DNA from 3 places in the Micromonospora sp. CA-248212 genome. Region 3 is predicted to be linked to each of the others. Evidence: riboswitches for the same ligand, from Rfam matches in the RefSeq annotation. Region 3 holds a riboswitch; each other region holds the start of a gene.
What was found. Region 3 has a riboswitch for S-adenosylmethionine ahead of ACQP03_RS11375 (ABC transporter substrate-binding protein). Riboswitches for the same ligand answer to the same signal wherever they lie in the genome.
Positions count from the first base shown of each region.

Region 1 (5,617 bases), 2.8 Mb from region 3:
CCCCACCATCCCCGCCCTAACCGAACTACAAATGCGCCGAACAGCCTAACCCCCCCTCCCCCCACCGACCCCGGTGATCAAGAGGTTCGCGTCAAGAACAGCGTGATTTCTGACGCGAACCTCTTGATCACCACGAGAGGTCAGGCGTGGCGGCGGGACTGCACGATCCGGAACCGGTTGGCCACGTAGGCGCCGTCGGTCAGGGCGGAGTTGGCCGCCGCGTTGGCGCCGCTGCCGTGGAAGTCGGAGAAGGCCGCCGACTGGTTCACGAAGACACCGCCGGTGAGGTTGGCGGACAGGTGCACACCGACCTCGACCGCGACCGCCTCGGCGGCGTCCAGCACCGCCTCGTCGGTCGAGTAGACCCCGGCGGTCAGCGCGCCCTTCTCGCCGATGGTCCGGCGCATCAGCTCCAGACTGTGCGCGGTGGAGTCGGTCGCGATGGCGAACGAGATCGGCCCGAACCACTCCCGGCCGTACGTCTGGGCGTCGTCCGCGGTCAGCTTCACGACCGTCGGGGTACGCACCACCGCGTCGGCGTACGACGGGTGCGCCACCGTCCGCGACTCCAGCACCGGCTCGCCAACCTTGGTGACCTCGGCCAGCCGCTCCAGCACCCCGTCGTTGACGATGGCGCCGGTCAGCTCGACCCCCCGGGCCGGGTCGGCGGTCAGCTTGCCGATCGCCGCCGCGATCCCGCCGGCCACCTCGTCGAAGCTCTTGTGCCCCTGGTCGGTCTCGATGCCGCCGGCCGGGATGAGGATGTTCTGCGACGTGGTGCACATCTGCCCGCTGTAGAGGGTCAGCGTGAAACCGAGGTTGCGGCACATGCCGGCGAAGTCGTCGGTGGAGTCGATGACGACCGTGTTCAGGCCGGCCTTCTCGGTGTAGACCGACGCCTGCCGGGCGTGCGTCTCCAGCCAGTCGCCGTACTCGGTGGAACCGGTGAAGTCGACGATCTTGACGGCCTGGTGCAGGGCCAGGTCGCTGGCGAGCTTCTCACCGGGGGCCTCGGCCGCCAGCAGGACCAGGTTCGGGTCGAAGCCGGCCTCGGCCAGCACCTCCCGGGCGTACTTCACGGTGATCGCCAGCGGCAGCACCGCGCGCGGGTGCGGCTTCACGATCACCGGGTTACCGGTGACCAGCGACGCGAACAGCCCGGGGTACGAGTTCCAGGTCGGGAAGGTGTTGCACCCGATCACCAGCGCCACGCCACGCGGGACCACGTGGAACGTCTTGATCATCCGCAGCGGGTCGCCCTTGCCGGCGGCCTTCTCCCAGCCGGCCGTGCCCGGGTGCCGGGTCATCTCGGCGTACGCGTACGCCAGCGCCTCCAGCGCCCGGTCCAGCGCGTGCGCGCCACCGGCCTGGAAGGCCATCACGAACGCCTGCCCGCTGGTGAACTGCACCGCGTTGGCCAGCTCGAAGATGTGCTTGTGCAGCCGGTCGAGGATCTCCAGGCAGACGCCCACCCGGGCCTGCGGGCCGGCGTCGCGCCAGGCCGGCAGCGCGGCGGACGCGGCGGCGACCAACTCGTCGGTGCCGGCGTGCGGGTACCGCACCGCCAGGTCGACGCCGAACGGGCTCGTCTCGGTGGCGATCCGCTCGCCAGCGGCGGGCTGGTCGAGGGGAAAGTCAGCACCGAGGTACGCCTCGAAGGCGGCCTTGCCGTCGGCGGCGGCGGTCTCGCCGTACACCCGGGGGCTGGGGGACTCGGGATAGGCGGACCAGTAGCCCCGCTCCGTGATCGCGGTCAGCGCACGGTTGAGGGTGTCGGCGTGCCTGTCGTACAGGGGATGCGGGGTCTCCGTCATGCCGCCATCATGCCTGAGCAAGGTCCGCGAGCAGTAGCGGCGGATACCCGTCAGAGAGTGAGCTGCCAGTTGTCCCAGGCGTCCACCGGGTGGAACCCGAGCTGCTCGTTGATCGCCACCATGTAGCTGTTGCTCGCCGCGTTCCAGGTGTCGATGACGCGTACGGCGGGCTCGTGGGTGAGCAGGTGGTGCAGGTTCTCGGCCTTGGCGATGAGGCCCAGCCGGTGACCACGGTGGGCCGGGTCGACGAGGGTGATCTGCTGGTACGCGTGCCAGTCGACGGAGGCGCCCACGTCGAGCAGGGTCCAGGCGACCAGCCGGCCGGACGCCTCGTGTCGCATCGCGAGGTGGTAGCGCCGCCGACCCCGGGCGTCCAGGGCGCGTTCGTTGCCCCGGATGCGCTCGGCGTCGACCTGCTCGGGTTCCCACTGCACGTCGCCCATGGGCGCGTCCGTCATGAGCCGGCCGTCCAGGTAGGCGATGTCCGCCAGGTACTCCGGCGGGGTGGTGCCCTGCCAGGAGACGGACCGGTAGCCCTCGGCGCGGGGCTGGGCCTCGGCCAGGGCCGCTCGCAGCGCGACCCGGTCGATGTCGGCGATGGCCAGCCGGCGGCGCACCTCGGCCAGCGCGGAGTGCGCGCCCATCGCGGTGGCGAACGCCGCGCCCGCCGCCGGTCGGGCCGGACCGCCGGGCAGCGCGGCGACAGCCATCACGACTACCCGTTTGCGGTCGTGCTCGCGGAGCAGGCGTACCCCGTACTCGTGCAGGGCCCGGCCGACGCCCCGGCGACGCAGGTCCGGACGGACCGTCAGCTCGGCGGTGGCGTTGTCGGTGTTGTCGAGCTGCGGCAGGTCGAGCTGAAGGTAACCGGCGGGCACCCCGTCCAGCCGGGCCAGCGCCCAGAGGGAGCGGGTGCCGGGCATCGGGGTGTGAAATTGGGCGTCGAAGCGTTGCCGGCAGGACGGCGGGAAGTCGGGCAGGTCGGCCTCGGTGGCCGCCGCTCCGATCCGGTACGCCTCGTCGACCGCGGTCCGGTCGGTGCCGTCGAACGGCGCGATCGTGATGCTCATGTGGGCGAGCCTGGCAGGTGCAAAAGCGACAGGGCCAGCGAATTTTCGCTGGCCCTGTCGGACGTGGTCGGGAGGGACACTCGCACAACGCCTCCGGCGTTGGGTCGCAAGAACTTCAAAAGTCTTCGGCGAAATGCCCTCCCGCACGGAGCATCTTGCGCCGTCCGGTTCCTGCCGTCAAGTCCTGCGCGGCGGGTTTTCCACACTCACAGCGAAAATCCAGTCACCCGGTGGATTCAGCCGAGCAGGCCGGCGTCGCGGGCGGCACGCAGGGACGGCTTGATCTGGTGGGTCGGGCCGACCTGGGCGGCCACCGCGTCGATCGTCTTCAGTCCTTCGCCGGTGTTGAAGATGACCGTCTCCGCCGTGGGGTCGAGCCGGCCGGACTCGACCAGCTTGCGCAGCACCGCCGCGGTGACGCCGCCCGCCGTCTCGGCGAACACCCCGGTGGTACGGGCCAGGTCGCGGATGCCGGCGCGGATCTCGTCGTCGTCGGCGTACTCCATCCACCCGCCGGTGCGGCGCACCGCCTCCAGGGCGTAGAGGCCGGCGGCCGGGTCGCCGATGTTGAGCGACTTGGCGATGCCGGTGGGCTTGACCGGGATGATCGTGTCGGTGTCGGCGTGCAGGGCCGTCGCGATCGGGTTGCAGCCGGCCGACTGCGCCCCGAACACCTTCCAGCCGCCCGCCGGGGCCTCGACCAGGCCGATCTCGACCAGCTCGGAGAAGGCCTTGTCAATCTTGGTGAGCAGCTCGCCGCTGGCCATCGGGATGACCACCTGGGCGGGGATCCGCCAGCCGAGCTGCTCGGCCACCTCGTACCCGAGGGTCTTGGAGCCTTCCGCGTAGTACGGCCGGACGTTCACGTTGACGAACGCCGTGTCCTCGAACTCGTCGGTCTCCACCAGCTCGCCGCAGAGCCGGTTGACGTCGTCGTACGAGCCGTCGATGGCGACCAGTTCGCCGCCGTACACAGCGGTGGTGATGACCTTGCCCTGCTCCAGGTCGCTGGGGATGAAGACGATCGAGGGCACGCCGGCGCGGGCGGCGTGCGCGGCCACCGAGTTGGCCAGGTTGCCGGTGGAGGCGCAGGCGAACCGGGTGAACCCGAGCGCCTTCGCGGCGGTCAGCGCCACCGAGACGACCCGGTCCTTGAACGAGTGGGTCGGGTTGGCGCTGTCGTCCTTGACCCAGAGCGGCGCGGTGATGCCCAGCTCGGCGGCGAGGTGCGGGGCCGCCACCAGCGGGGTCAGCCCCGGGTCGAGGGTGACCCGGGTGGCCGGGTCCTGCCCGGCGGGCAGCAGCGCGGCGTACCGCCAGATGTTGTCCGGGCCGGCCTCGATCTGCTCGCGGGTGACCGTGGCGAGGGCCGCGGTGTCGTAGTCGACTTCCAGCGGACCGAAACACTCGTAACAGGCGTGCTGGGCGGCGAGCGGGTAGCGGGCCGAACAGGCGCGGCAGACGAGGGCGCGGGCGGGGCTGGCGGAGGTGTCGATGCCGGAGGCGGCGAGCGTCGACGTCATGTCGAGAGTCCTCTCATCTTTCCCCGCATCGCACGGTGCGGCGGGGACGGAATTGGCACCTGCCCCGCGGGTCGCTCAGCGGTGAGCGCGCGGGGTGGTTGCCGGGGCGTCGTCGGGCCGTATCCCTCAGCCCCTCTGGATGAGGTATGTAGTTGTGCCGTCAAGTCTAGGCAACGTTGCCCGGCGCCTCCACCGGGCATCCCAGCCAGTGGGTCAGCGGGCCGCCACCGCCACCGGGTCGACTACCGCGACGGGATCGGTGACCGCCGTCGACCGGGGCGACGACGAGGGCCGGGTGCGGGTGCGCGCCGCGAGGTTCGCGGCGACCAGGGCGGCGATGGTGATCGCCGCGCCGACCAGTTCGACCCCCTCCGGCCGGTAGCCACGGGCGATCTGCACGACGAACGTGGTCACCGGGACGAGGTTCATGAACAGGGCGGCGTTGGCCGCGCCCAGCCGCTGCACGCCGGTGTTCCAGGCCAGCACCGCGACGACGGCGGCGACGAGCACCGCGTACGCCAGTTGGGGGGTGACCGCCACCAGGTCGGCGGCGGCCGGCGCGTGCTGCCACCCGACGGCGTCGGCGCCGATGCTCGCGACCACCATGGCGGCCGTGCCGGCGAGCGCGGTCAGCGTGGTGAAGCGCAGCGGTGACCACGCGCCGAACCGGGTCGCGCCGTGGGTGTAGATGGCCCAGCCGAGCACCGCGCCGATCATCATGAGGCCGCCGAGACCGAACTGGCCGAGCCCGGCCAGGCTTCCGCGGGTGATCACCAGGCCGACGCCGAGGAGCGCCACCAGGGAGAGGGTCAGCAGGGCAGGCTTCGGCCGTACGCCGTCCCGGGCCCACCGGACCAGTTGGGTGATGATCGGGGTGGTCGCCACGAACAGGGAGATCTGCTGCGGGGCCGCGTGTTCGAGGGCCAGGTTGGTGAGCAGGTTGAAGCCGGCGAAGCCGACGACACCCAGCACCACCACCTCGACTCCCCGACCGCCGAGGCGCAGCGCGGCAGACCCCTCGCGGAACAGCAGGATGCCGACCAGGATGACGGCGGCGAACAGATAGCGGGCGGTGGTCAGGTTGAGCGGGTCGACCCTCGCCAGCGCGGTGGCCAGGATCGGGAACATCGCACCCCAGGCGAGCGCGGCGAGCAGCGGGTAGGCGGCGGCGCGGGATCGCATCGTCAGCTCCAATGTTCGAGTATCTTCG
Region 1 is NZ_CP192023.1:6,755,792-6,761,408, forward strand. It holds gene ACQP03_RS31790 (N-acetyltransferase family protein) at 1-49, shown strand, start outside; gene paaN (phenylacetic acid degradation protein PaaN) at 141-1,814, opposite strand; gene ACQP03_RS31800 (GNAT family N-acetyltransferase) at 1,865-2,884, opposite strand; gene thrC (threonine synthase) at 3,121-4,407, opposite strand; SAM riboswitch class I at 4,418-4,553, opposite strand; gene ACQP03_RS31810 (DMT family transporter) at 4,621-5,589, opposite strand.
Region 1: linked by a shared signal. The riboswitch ahead of thrC (threonine synthase) and the one ahead of ACQP03_RS11375 (ABC transporter substrate-binding protein) in region 3 are both predicted to bind S-adenosylmethionine.

Region 2 (5,617 bases), 2.8 Mb from region 3:
TGGCGACATGCTCTACCTGGACCGGCCTGCCTGGCCGTGGCGCGGTCGGCTCTGGTCGCACCTGATCAGCGATGTCTCCTACGCCGAGTTGCACGCCTTCGCGGAGGCCTTGGGCGCACCCCGACGCGCTTTCGACCGGGACCACTACGACATTCCGGCCGATCGGTTCGCGGCGGCGGTGTGGCTCGGTGCCCGGGTGGTGCCGAGCCGGGAACTGGTCCGGCTGCTGCGCGACGCCGGGCTGCGCCGCCCGAAGCACCTCAGCGGTTCGCCGGCCCGGTGAGAGTTACCAGCTCACGACGAAGATTGTCGCGGGCCGAAGCCTCCCACCGTTGCGCCAGCGGCGGCAGCCGGAACAGCGCGGGCAGTTCCAGCAGCCCGGTGAGGACGCGGGCCCGACCGGTGCGGAAGGCCGGGTCGGGCACGTGCGCGTACTCCCGTCGGATGGCCGCCGCGTAGCGGTCGTAGGCGGCCGGCGGGCCGGCCAGCACGGCGAGGTCGGCGTCGCAGAGCAGCGCGCCGTCGTCGTCGTCCGCCGTCACCCGGTGCCCGGCGGTGAGCAGGACCAGCCGGCGGACCTCGGCCACCGCGGGTTCGGGCACCCCGAGCCCGGTGAGCAGGCTCCCGGCCAGTTCCGCGCTGTCCCGTTCGTTGGCGTCACCGGCGGCCCGGGGGTCGTAGACCGCGTCGTGGCACCAGGCTGCCAACCGGACCAGGTCCGGCCGTTCGGCCAGCCCGGCATGGCGGTCCACCACATCGAGTACGGCGGCCAGGTGCGTGACGGTGTGGTACTGCCGGTGCGGCTCCCGCCAGCGGGCGAGCAGCCGCTCACCGGCCAGAGTCGCGTGCTCGTCGGTTTCCGCGCCGGCGGCGCGGACCGCCGCCCGCCACCGTTCCAGCAGATCGGCCACCGTCCGAGTCTGCCGCATTCGTCCGCACCGCGCGCCGGCGGGAGGATTCAGCGGGTCTGCCACGGGTAGTCGCGCCCATGGCGGTGGCCCGGGACAAGAGACCTCCGACGGTGCGGCGTGTGCCGCTGCGCGACGGACTGGTGGACGTCGACGGAGCGCGTATCGCCGAGGCCACCGAGCAACTCAAGCACCGCAGCCGGGCCACCCTGCACGACCGGCTGCACCGGGTGCGGATGGCCGGTGGGCTCGCCGTCCAGGCCGGGTTGGCGGCCGGCCTGGCGTACCTCGTCTCGCACAAGGTGCTCGGCAACCCGCAGCCGGTCTTCGCGCCGATCTCCGCGGTCGGCACCCTGGCCGCGTCGGTGGGTCAGCGGTTCCGCCGGACCGTGGAGCTGATCGTCGGGGTGGGCGTCGGGGTGGCCGTCGGCGACCTGCTGATCTACTTCCTCGGCACCGGCGCGTGGCAGCTCGGTCTGGTGGTCACCGTGGCGATCCTGCTCACCATCTTCGCCGGGGCGAGCGTGGCCATCGTCATCCAGGCGGCGGCCACGGCGGTGCTGATCGTGACGCTGAGCCCGTCCACCCAGAATCTGGAGATCCCCCGCTTCGTCGACGCGTTCCTCGGCGGCGGCGTCGCGTTGCTGGTGACGGCGGTGCTGCTGCCGCTGAACCCGCTCCGGGTGATCAACCGGGCCGCCCGGCCGGCGCTGGACCTGCTCGCGGCGCAGCTCGACGCCACCGCCGACGGCCTGCGCTCCGGGGACCGCGCCACCATCCAGCGGGCGCTGGAACGGCTGCGCAACAACAAGGACGAGCTGGCCACCCTGAGCGAGGCGATCGAGGGCGCCAAGGAGACCGCCACCCTGTCGCCGGCCCGCTGGCACCGCCGGGACGAACTCGTCCACTACGCGGAGGCGGCCGACCCGATCGACCGGGCGATGCGCAACTCCGGCACCCTGATCCGCCGGTCCGTCACCCTGATCGAGGACGACGAGCCGGTGCCCGACCCCATGCCGGACGCGATCGGCCACCTCGCCGAGTCGGTCCGGCTGCTCAAACACGAGTTCGCGGCGGGGGAGGAGCCGCAGAAGGCGCGGGAGCGGTCGCTGCGGGCCGTCAGCGAGGCCGGCCGCGCGTACGGGGAGGGGGTGGGCTTCTCCGGCAGCGTCGTGATCGCCCAGATCCGCACCACGGCCAGTGACCTGCTGGTGGCCTCCGGCATCGAGCAGGAGGAGGCGAACCGCTGCATCCGCACCTCCTTCGGGGACCAGGAGCGGCCGGTGGGTGAGCCCGCCGAGCCGGGCGACGCGCCGAAGCCACCCACCGCCCCGCCAGTCGGCTGAGAACGCGCCTCAGGCCAGCTCGGCGAGCGCCGCGAGCAGCCGGTCCACCTGGGCGGCGGTGCTGCCCAGACCGATGCTGGCACGCAGCGCGGTCGGCGGCAGATCCCTCCGGCCGGTACGCGTGGCAGCCTCGTCGAGCAGCCGCCGGGCCAGCGGGTGGGCGCAGAACAACCCGTCCCGTACGCCGATGTGGTGCTCGGCGGCGAGCCGGGCGGCCACCGTGGCCGAGTCCTGGCCGGCGACCACGAACGACACGATGCCGACCCGGGGCGCGTCCGGGCCGAAGGTCCGCAACTCCACGACGTGCGGCAGGGCCGCGAGGCCGGCGCGGAGCCGGGCCAGCAACGCCTGCTCGCGGGCGGCGAGCGCGACCCGGTCGGCGTCGGTCAACGCCGCGCACACCGCCGCCAGCGCCACCGCGCCGAGCAGGTTGGGGGTGCCGCCCTCGTGCCGGGCCGGACCGGTCGCCCAGGTCACGTCGTGGGTGGCCGGCCCGACGTGGCTGGTGGCCCCTCCACCGGCGAGGTACGGCGGGGCCGCGTCCAGCCAGTCCGCCCGGCCGACGAGCACACCCGCGCCGAACGGGGCGTACAGCTTGTGGCCGGAGACGGCCAGGTAGTCCACGTCGAGCGTGCGCCTGTCGACCGGGACGTGCGGGGCGAGCTGCGCCGCGTCGAGGACGATCCGGGCGCCGTGCCGGTGGGCCACCCGGGCCAGTTCGGCGACCGGCCACAGCTCACCGGTCACGTTGCTCGCCCCGGTCACCGCGACCAGCACCGGCAGCGCGGGGTTGCTGTCGCGGCGCAGTTCGGTCAGCGCGGCGGCGAGATCGCGTACCGCCCCGGCCGGGTTGGCGGGTACCGGCAGGCGTACCGAGCCGCGCGGCCAGGGCAGCAGGTTCGCGTGGTGCTCACCGGCGAAGGTGACCACCGTCGTGCCGGCCGGCAACGACCGGGCCAGCAGGTTGAGCGCGTCCGTGGTGTTGCGGGTGAAGACCACGTGGTCATCGGCGCCCGCGCCGAGGAAGTCGCCGACGGTCTGCCGGGCCCGCTCGTAGGCCAGCGTGCAGCGCCGCGACAGCGCTCCCGCGCCCCGGTGCACGCTGGCGTACCAGGGCAGCAGTTCGGTGACCGCGTCGGCCGCGGCCCGCGCGCACGGCGCGGTGGCCGCGTAGTCGAGGTTGATCTCGCCGGGCACGCCCAGCACGTCGAGCGCCGCCGACGGCGGGGACGCGAGAGCGGGCAGGCTGGGCAGCGAGGGTACGAGGGTGACGGACACGCCGGAACCTCCGGGGTCAGGGACCCCGGGTATGGCATCGGGACGGGGTCCGCGCTTGCCCAGCACGCCGATCGGGCTGGGCCCGGTCATCACCCGGGGCACCCCACCGCGAACTCGACGAGGGTTGCCGGCCAGCAAGCCGGGGCTTGACGCTGGCGCTCGTGACCTGCCGGCAGCATAGCGGCTGTGGATGCGACCGGACCAGCCGGCGGGGGATGGCTACGCTGACCGCATGGCCGACACCCCGCCCGGTGCACCCCTGCCGTCGCCGCCGCACCCGCCCGCGGTTCCGCCCGCCGGCACGTCACCCGGGATGCCGCCGCGCCGCTTCGGCTGGCTGCGGTTCCTGGTGCTGGCCGGGGTGGTGCTGCTCATCGCCGCGTGCGCGGTCTTCATGGTCGTCCGCCTCGGTCAGTCGCTCGGCCTCGACGCGCTGCTCATCGGGGTGGGCGCCGCGATCCTGCCGGTGCCGGTGCTGGTCGCCTGCTTCCTCTGGCTCGACCGGTACGAACCGGAACCCCTGAAATACCTGGTCTTCTGCTTCGCCTGGGGGGCGTTCGTCTCCACCGCCGCCTCGCTGAACGTCAACGAGTTCGCCGCCGGACGATTCGCCGACTGGGGGCTGCCGGACGCGCTGACCGGCGTACTGGTGGCGCCGTTCATCGAGGAGTTGACCAAGGCGCTCGGCCCGATCCTGCTGCTGGTGTTCCGCCGCCGGGAGTGGTCCGGGATCACCGACGGCCTGGTCTACTGCGGGCTCTCCGCGGTCGGCTTCGCCATGGTGGAGAACATCCTCTACCTGGGCGGGTACGGCTACGCGGCCGGTGCCGACCGGTACGGCCCGGCGACCGGCACCCAACAGGTGATCGCCATCTTCATCGTGCGGATCCTCCTGTTCGGGTTCGCCCATCCCCTCTTCACCTCGATGACCGGCGTGGGGCTCGGCGTGGCCTCCCGGAGCGCCGACCGGCGGGTCCGGGTGCTGGCCCCGATCGCCGGCCTGCTGCTCGCGATGATGCTGCACGGCACGTGGAACCTGCTGCCGACGCTCACCCAGGCCACCGGCGAGGCCGTGATCATGCTGTACGGCTTCCTGGGCCTGATGGTGCCGGTGTTCTTCGGCGTGGTCGGGCTGGCCGTGTGGCTGCGCGCCTGGGAAGGGCGGCTCACCGAACGGACGCTGCCGGACTACGTACGCGCCGGCTGGTTGAGCCCACCGGAGGTGGCCGCCCTGAGCAGCCTGGGTCGTCGGCACGCCGCCCGGAGCTGGGCACGCCGCGTCGGCGGCGACGCCGGTGCGCGTGCCATGCGCGGGTACCAGCTCGCCGCGACCCGGCTGGCCCTGCTGCGGGACGGGACGCTGCGCGGTCTGGACCGTAAGCCGTCCGACCGGGAACGGACCGCCGTCGAGGAGCGGCAGCTCCTGGAGGCGATCACCGCGTACCGGTCGTACTTCGTGGGCCGCGACCCGCAGGCCCCGGTCGGTGTCTGGGACGGTAGCCAGTACCACCTGCGCTTTCCGGACGGCACGCAGCGATCGGTGTCCGCGCCCGACGAGCCGGTGGTGCCCATTCCGGTGGTGCTCGCCCCGCCGCCCCCGGTCGGCAACTATCCGCCGCCCGGTTGGCACGGCCTGCGCCCCGCCGCGCCGTGGCCGCCCGGTAACGCCTGAGCGCGGGCGGGCGGTCTCGCGGCGCGGCCGGCGGGGTCAGGTCATCAGGGTGGTGAGGAAGTCGCCGAGTCCCTGGGCCATGGCGATCAACGCCGCCCCGATCCCCTTGAACAACTGCGCCGCGCCGTCCGGCCGGAACGCCATGAAGTAGATCAGGAACGCGACGCTGCCCCAGGTCAGCAGTTTCTTCACGAATACCGGCATCGTCCCTCCCCAGGGCAACGGTCGCCGGCTGGCTTCCCGTCGTACGGTCCGACAAACGAAGCGGTCGGGCCCGGGGCGGGGCGGCTACAGGTAGAGGCCGGTGGGGTCGTTCTCGATCCGCTCGGCGGCCACGGCGTGCACGTCGCGCTCGCGCAGCAGCACGTACCCGCGGCCGTGCAGCTCGACCTCGGAGCGGTCGTCGGGGTCGA
Region 2 is NZ_CP192023.1:6,737,957-6,743,573, reverse strand. It holds gene ACQP03_RS31740 (DUF4031 domain-containing protein) at 8-283, shown strand; gene ACQP03_RS31735 (HD domain-containing protein) at 261-911, opposite strand; gene ACQP03_RS31730 (FUSC family protein) at 1,052-2,254, shown strand; gene ACQP03_RS31725 (aminotransferase class V-fold PLP-dependent enzyme) at 2,264-3,499, opposite strand; SAM riboswitch class IV at 3,579-3,699, opposite strand; gene ACQP03_RS31720 (PrsW family intramembrane metalloprotease) at 3,723-5,204, shown strand; gene ACQP03_RS31715 (hypothetical protein) at 5,241-5,408, opposite strand; gene ACQP03_RS31710 (GroES family chaperonin) at 5,493-5,617, opposite strand, start outside.
Region 2: linked by a shared signal. The riboswitch ahead of ACQP03_RS31725 (aminotransferase class V-fold PLP-dependent enzyme) and the one ahead of ACQP03_RS11375 (ABC transporter substrate-binding protein) in region 3 are both predicted to bind S-adenosylmethionine.

Region 3 (5,617 bases):
CAGCTCGGAGAACTCCACCTCCTCCCGCAGGTCGTCGTAGCGGGCGGCGCGCAGCACCACGAAGAGGGTGTGCCCGTACCGTTCCAGCTTGGGCCGCTGGTGCGCGTTGATCGCGTCCTCAACCGCCAGGTCGTGCAGACGGAACTCGCGCGCCAACGAGGAGATCTGGTCGATGTCGGGGCGGTACAACCCGATCCAGGCCATCGCGTGGTCCTGCGTCTGCAGGCAGGCGTACGTCTCGGCGAGACCGGCCGGTGAGGCGAACCGGTGTCCGCGGATGTAGACCGCGCTGTCCACCAGACGGCCGGTGGACGGGCTCCCCGGCTGTGCGGGCGGGACGGCCCCGACCCGGGCCTCGTGCTCGTCGAGCTGACGGCCGAAGCCGTCGCCCCGGCGGAAGCGGCGGCCACCAACCACGAGCCCGCTCCCCTCCCGGCGCTGCCCGGCCCGGGGTTCGGGACGGGGGCGCTGCTTCCCCGGTGCTTACGACCCGAAACCCGGGGCCCCGGGCCGGTGCACGCGACGGACGGTTTCCGCACACCGCCGGACGGATGGCGACCACACGGCGGATACTCGCGGTGACCATGGGCGGGACGGGGGTGACGCCGGTGGAGGTGAACAGGCGTGCCGGCCGGCGGACCGACCGGGTACGGCGCTGGCTGCTCGCCGACGAGTCGCAGCAGCCGGTGCCGCAGGGCCCCGGCGGTCGCCCACCCGAGCAGCGCCACCACCCGTGGTGGAAGGTGATGTGCCTGACCGGCGTCGACTACTTCTCGACGCTGGGCTACCAGCCGGGGATCGCGGCGCTGGCGGCGGGGGCGCTCTCGCCGGTGGCGACCCTGGTGCTGGTGCTGGTGACGCTGCTGGGCGCGCTGCCCGTCTACCGGCGGGTGGCGGTGGAGAGCCCGCACGGCGAGGGTTCGATCGCGATGCTCGTACGCCTGCTCAGCTACTGGCCGGGCAAGCTGTTCGTGCTGGTGCTGCTGGGCTTCGCGGCCACCGACTTCATCATCACCATCACCCTGTCCGCGGCCGACGCGACCGCCCACCTCGACGAGAACCCGTTCCTGCCCAGCGGCCTCAAGGGTCACGAGGTGGTCATCACGCTGCTGCTGGTGGCGCTGCTCGGCGCGGTGTTCCTCAAGGGGTTCGGCGAGGCCATCGGGATCGCCGTCGTCCTGGTCGCGGTCTACCTGACGCTGAATGCGGTGGTGATCGCCGACGCGCTGTGGCGGGTGGTGAGCCACCCGAGCGCGGTCGGGGACTGGACGAACGCCCTGACCACCGGACACGGGGATCCCCTGCTGGTGGTCGGGCTGTCCCTGCTCGTGTTCCCGAAGCTGGCGCTGGGTCTGTCCGGTTTCGAGACCGGGGTGGCGGTGATGCCGCACATCCGAGGGGACCGCCAAGACTCGGAGGACCGGCCGTTGGGCCGCATCCGGGGCGCGCGGCGGCTGCTCACCACGGCCGCCGCGACGATGAGCGTCTTCCTGATCACCAGCAGCGTGACCACCACCGTGCTGATCCCGCCCGAGGCCTTCCGGCCGGGCGGGGCCGCCAACGGCCGGGCACTGGCCTACCTGGCCCACCAGCATCTCGGCGGGGTGTTCGGCACCGTCTACGACCTCTCCACCATCGCGATCCTCTGGTTCGCGGGGGCGTCCGCGATGGCCGGGCTGCTGAACCTCGTACCCCGGTATCTGCCCCGCTACGGCATGGCGCCGACGTGGGCTCGCGCGGTCCGGCCGCTGGTCCTGGTGTTCACCGGCGTGGCGTTCCTCATCACGATCATTTTCTCCGCCAGCGTCGACGCGCAGGGCGGCGCGTACGCCACCGGGGTTCTGGTGTTGATCACCTCGGCGGCGACGGCCGTGACGCTCGCGGCGCGGCGGCGGCGTCAGCGCGGTCGCGCGGTCGCGTTCGGGGTCATCACGGTGGCGTTCGTCTACACCACCGTGGCGAACGTGGCAGAGCGGCCCGACGGCGTGAAGATCGCCGCCTGCTTCATCGGCGCGATGATCCTGGTGTCGGCGCTGTCGCGGGTGTCGCGGGCGTTCGAGCTGCGGGTCGACCGCGTCCAGCTCGACGAGCTGGCGAGCGCGATGATCGACGAGCGCTCCGGACGTCGCATCCGCCTGGTCGCGCACGAGCCGGAGCGCCGCGACCTCGCGGAGTACCGCGACAAGCTGGCCCAGACCATGGCGGACAACGACTTCCCCGACGACAGCGACGTGATCTTCGTCGAGGTCCGGGTCACCGATCCGTCGGACTTCGAGACGGGGTTGCTGGTACGCGGCAGCGTGGCGCACGACCGTTTCCCGGTGCTCAGCCTGGCCAGCTCCTCGGTGCCCAACGCGCTGGCCGCGCTGCTGTTGGAGATCCGCGACCGCAGCACGCGCCGCCCCCACATCTACTTCGAGTGGACCGAGGGCGGCCCGGCCCGCAACGTGCTGCGTTACCTGGCGTTCGGGCAGGGCGAGATCGTCTCGGTCACCCGGGAGATCCTGCGCCGCCAGGAGCCGGACCGGACGCGCCGGCCCCACGTGCACGCCGGCTGACCGGCTCGCCGAGCGCGGGTCGCGGCCGGTGAGGGTGGTCATATCGGCTGGACGACCGACCGGTGGCTGCTGCTAGCCTCGGCGCAGGTCATGAGTGCCAGCGCGAAGCCCCGGCTCGCTGGCCGGCAACCCTCCTCCGCGGTGGGGTGCCCCGGGTGAAGACCAGGCACCGGCGGGACGTCGGTGCAAGCGTGGCCTGGCACCCAGGTCAGCACCAAGACCCGGGAGACCGCATGCACATCCTCAGCCCCACGCCACCGGCCAGCCGCCGTACGCCGGCCCTGACCCGGCGCCGCCACGTGGACCTGATGCGAATGCGCAGCGCGGCGTGTACCGCCGCCTAAAGCGCTAACCCCTCCCCACCCCGCCTCACCCTTCTTCGCGTCGATCATGAAGTTGTTGCCCGCCTGACCGGCGTGTCGCGGCAATAACTTCATGGTCGACGGGATCGACGCATCCCTTTGGAGTTAGTTATGCGTATTTCTTCTCGTTTTGTTGCTGTTGGGGTTTCTTTGTTGACCGTTGGTTTGCTGGGTGCCTGCTCTGACGGGGGTGACTCTTCGGCGGGTGGCGGCGGGAACCCGTACGGTCTGGCGCAGCCGGGTGTGCTGCGGGCCGGCACGCTGACCGACGCCCCGCCCAACGTGTACCTCAAGGACGGCAAGTTCACCGGCTTCGACAACGACCTGCTGACCGCCGTGGCCGGCAAGCTCGGCCTGAAGGTGGAGTTCGTCGGCACCGACTTCTCCGCGCTGCTCTCCCAGGTCAACAACCACAAGTTCGACGTCGGAAGCTCCTCGATCACCATCACGGAGGCGCGCAAGAAGACCGTCGACTTCGGCAACGGGTACGACTTCGGCTACTTCGGGCTGGACGTGCCGGCCGGCTCGCCGATCAAGGGATTCGACCAGCTCACCGGCGAGCGTGTCGTGGTGGTGCAGGGCACCGTCCAGGACGACTACGCCACCGGCAAGCAGCTCGACCCGGTCCGCGTGCCGGACTACAACGGCGCGATCAACCAGCTCAAGGCGGGCACGGCCGACGCCTGGATCGCACCGGCCGAGATCGGCGAGAAGTCCGCCGCCGACAGCAACGGCAAGATCACCGTGGCGGCCAAGCAGCTCAGCCCGGCGCCGACCGCGTACGCCGTCGCCAAGGGCAGCGACAAGCTGCGCGAGGCGCTGAACAAGGCCCTCGACGAGGTCATCGCCGACGGCACCTGGAGCCGGTTGCAGGCGCAGTACTACCCGGGCCGGCCGATCCCGGCGGACTTCAAGCCGGGCAGCGGCAAGGCGACAGCCCCGTCCGCGTCCGGGTCGGCGCAACCGTCGGCGTCCGCGTCGGCCGCCTCCTGAGCGGCCGGCGGTGACGAGCGAGCAGGGCGGCAGGAGAGGCGAACGATGGATCCGTTGAGCACCCTCTGGGAAACGTTCTTCGACGTCGACGCGATGCGCGAGGCGTTGCCCGAGATGCTGACCGTCGGGCTGCCCAACACGCTGATCCTGGCGGTCTCCGCCGCCCTGCTCGGCACGGTGCTGGGTCTGCTGCTGGCCGTGGCCGGCATCTCCCGCAGTCGGTGGCTACGCTGGCCGGCGCGCGTCTACACGGACGTGTTCCGAGGGCTGCCGGCCGCGGCGACGATCCTGCTGATCGGCGTCGGGTTGGCGCCGCTGGGCATGCGGGTCTGGGGACCGGAACCGTACCCGCTGGGCATCCTCGCGCTGTCGCTGATCGCCGCCGCGTACATCGGGGAGATCTTCCGCTCCGGCATCCAGTCGGTGGAGGCCGCCCAACTGGAGGGCGCCCGGGCGCTCGGCTTCTCCTGGGCCGACGCGATGCGGCTGGTGATCATCCCGCAGGGCATCCGGCGGGTGCTGCCCGCCTGGGTCAACCAGCTCATCGCGCTGATCAAGGACTCCAGTCTGGTGTACTTCCTCGGCCTGGTGGCCAGCCAGCGCGAGCTGTTCCGGATCGGGCAGGACTACGCGGCCACCACCGGGAACGAATCCGCGCTGCTGCTGGCGGGCCTGTTCTACCTGGCGTTGACCGTCCCGCTGACCCACCTCGTCAACTGGATCGACCGGCGGCTGCGCCACGGCCGCCCGGCCACCGCGCCGGACGACGAGGACGACGACACGGCGCTGCCCGCCACGACGCAGGGAGACCGGCGATGACCACGACCTCGGTGAGCGTGCAGGCGCGCGACGTCCACCTGGCCTTCGGGCCGAACCGCGTGCTGCGCGGCGTCGACCTGACCGTGCCCCGCGGCGCGACGGCCTGCGTGATCGGACCGTCCGGTTCGGGCAAGTCCACCCTGCTGCGTACGCTCAACCGCCTCATCGAACCCGACCGCGGCGACGTGCTGCTGGACGGACGCAGCGTGCTGCGGGACGACCCGGACGCGCTACGCCAGCGGGTCGGCATGGTGTTCCAGCAGTTCAACCTCTTTCCGCACCTGAGCGTGCTGCGCAACGTCACGCTGGCGCTGCGCCGACTGCGCAAGCTCGGCCAGGACGAGGCGGTCCAGGTCGCCCGCGCGCAGTTGGAGCTGGTGGGGCTCGCCGGCAAGGCCGACGCCCGGCCCGCGCAGCTCTCCGGCGGTCAGCAGCAGCGGGTGGCGATCGCCCGGGCGCTGGCGCTGCGACCCGAGGTGATGCTCTTCGACGAGGCCACCTCGGCGCTCGACCCGGAGCTGGTCAAGGGGGTCCTCGGGGTGATGGCCGACCTGTCCGCCGCCGGAATGACCATGGTGGTGGTCACCCACGAGATGGGCTTCGCCCGGCAGGTCGCCGACACCGTGGCCTTCATGGACCGGGGCGTGGTGCTGGAGGCCGGCCCGCCGGAGCGGATCTTCGAGGGGGCCGAGCATCCCCGGCTGCGAAGCTTCCTCGCCCAGGTGCTCTGAGGAGACCGCTCAGCCAGCCTGGTGGCGCAGGTGCGCGGCGAACGCCTGCAGGTCGCCGAGCAGTTCCAGGATGGCGTTGCGGTAGGCCACCGACGCCCACAGGTGCAGCTCCTCGTCGTCCAGCCCGCCGAACGCGAGCGACAGCGCCTTGCGG
Region 3 is NZ_CP192023.1:2,323,728-2,329,344, reverse strand. It holds gene corA (magnesium/cobalt transporter CorA) at 1-417, opposite strand, end outside; gene ACQP03_RS11380 (amino acid transporter) at 552-2,558, shown strand; SAM riboswitch class IV at 2,645-2,756, shown strand; gene ACQP03_RS11375 (ABC transporter substrate-binding protein) at 3,074-3,913, shown strand; gene ACQP03_RS11370 (amino acid ABC transporter permease) at 3,959-4,732, shown strand; gene ACQP03_RS11365 (amino acid ABC transporter ATP-binding protein) at 4,729-5,463, shown strand; gene ACQP03_RS11360 (hypothetical protein) at 5,473-5,617, opposite strand, start outside.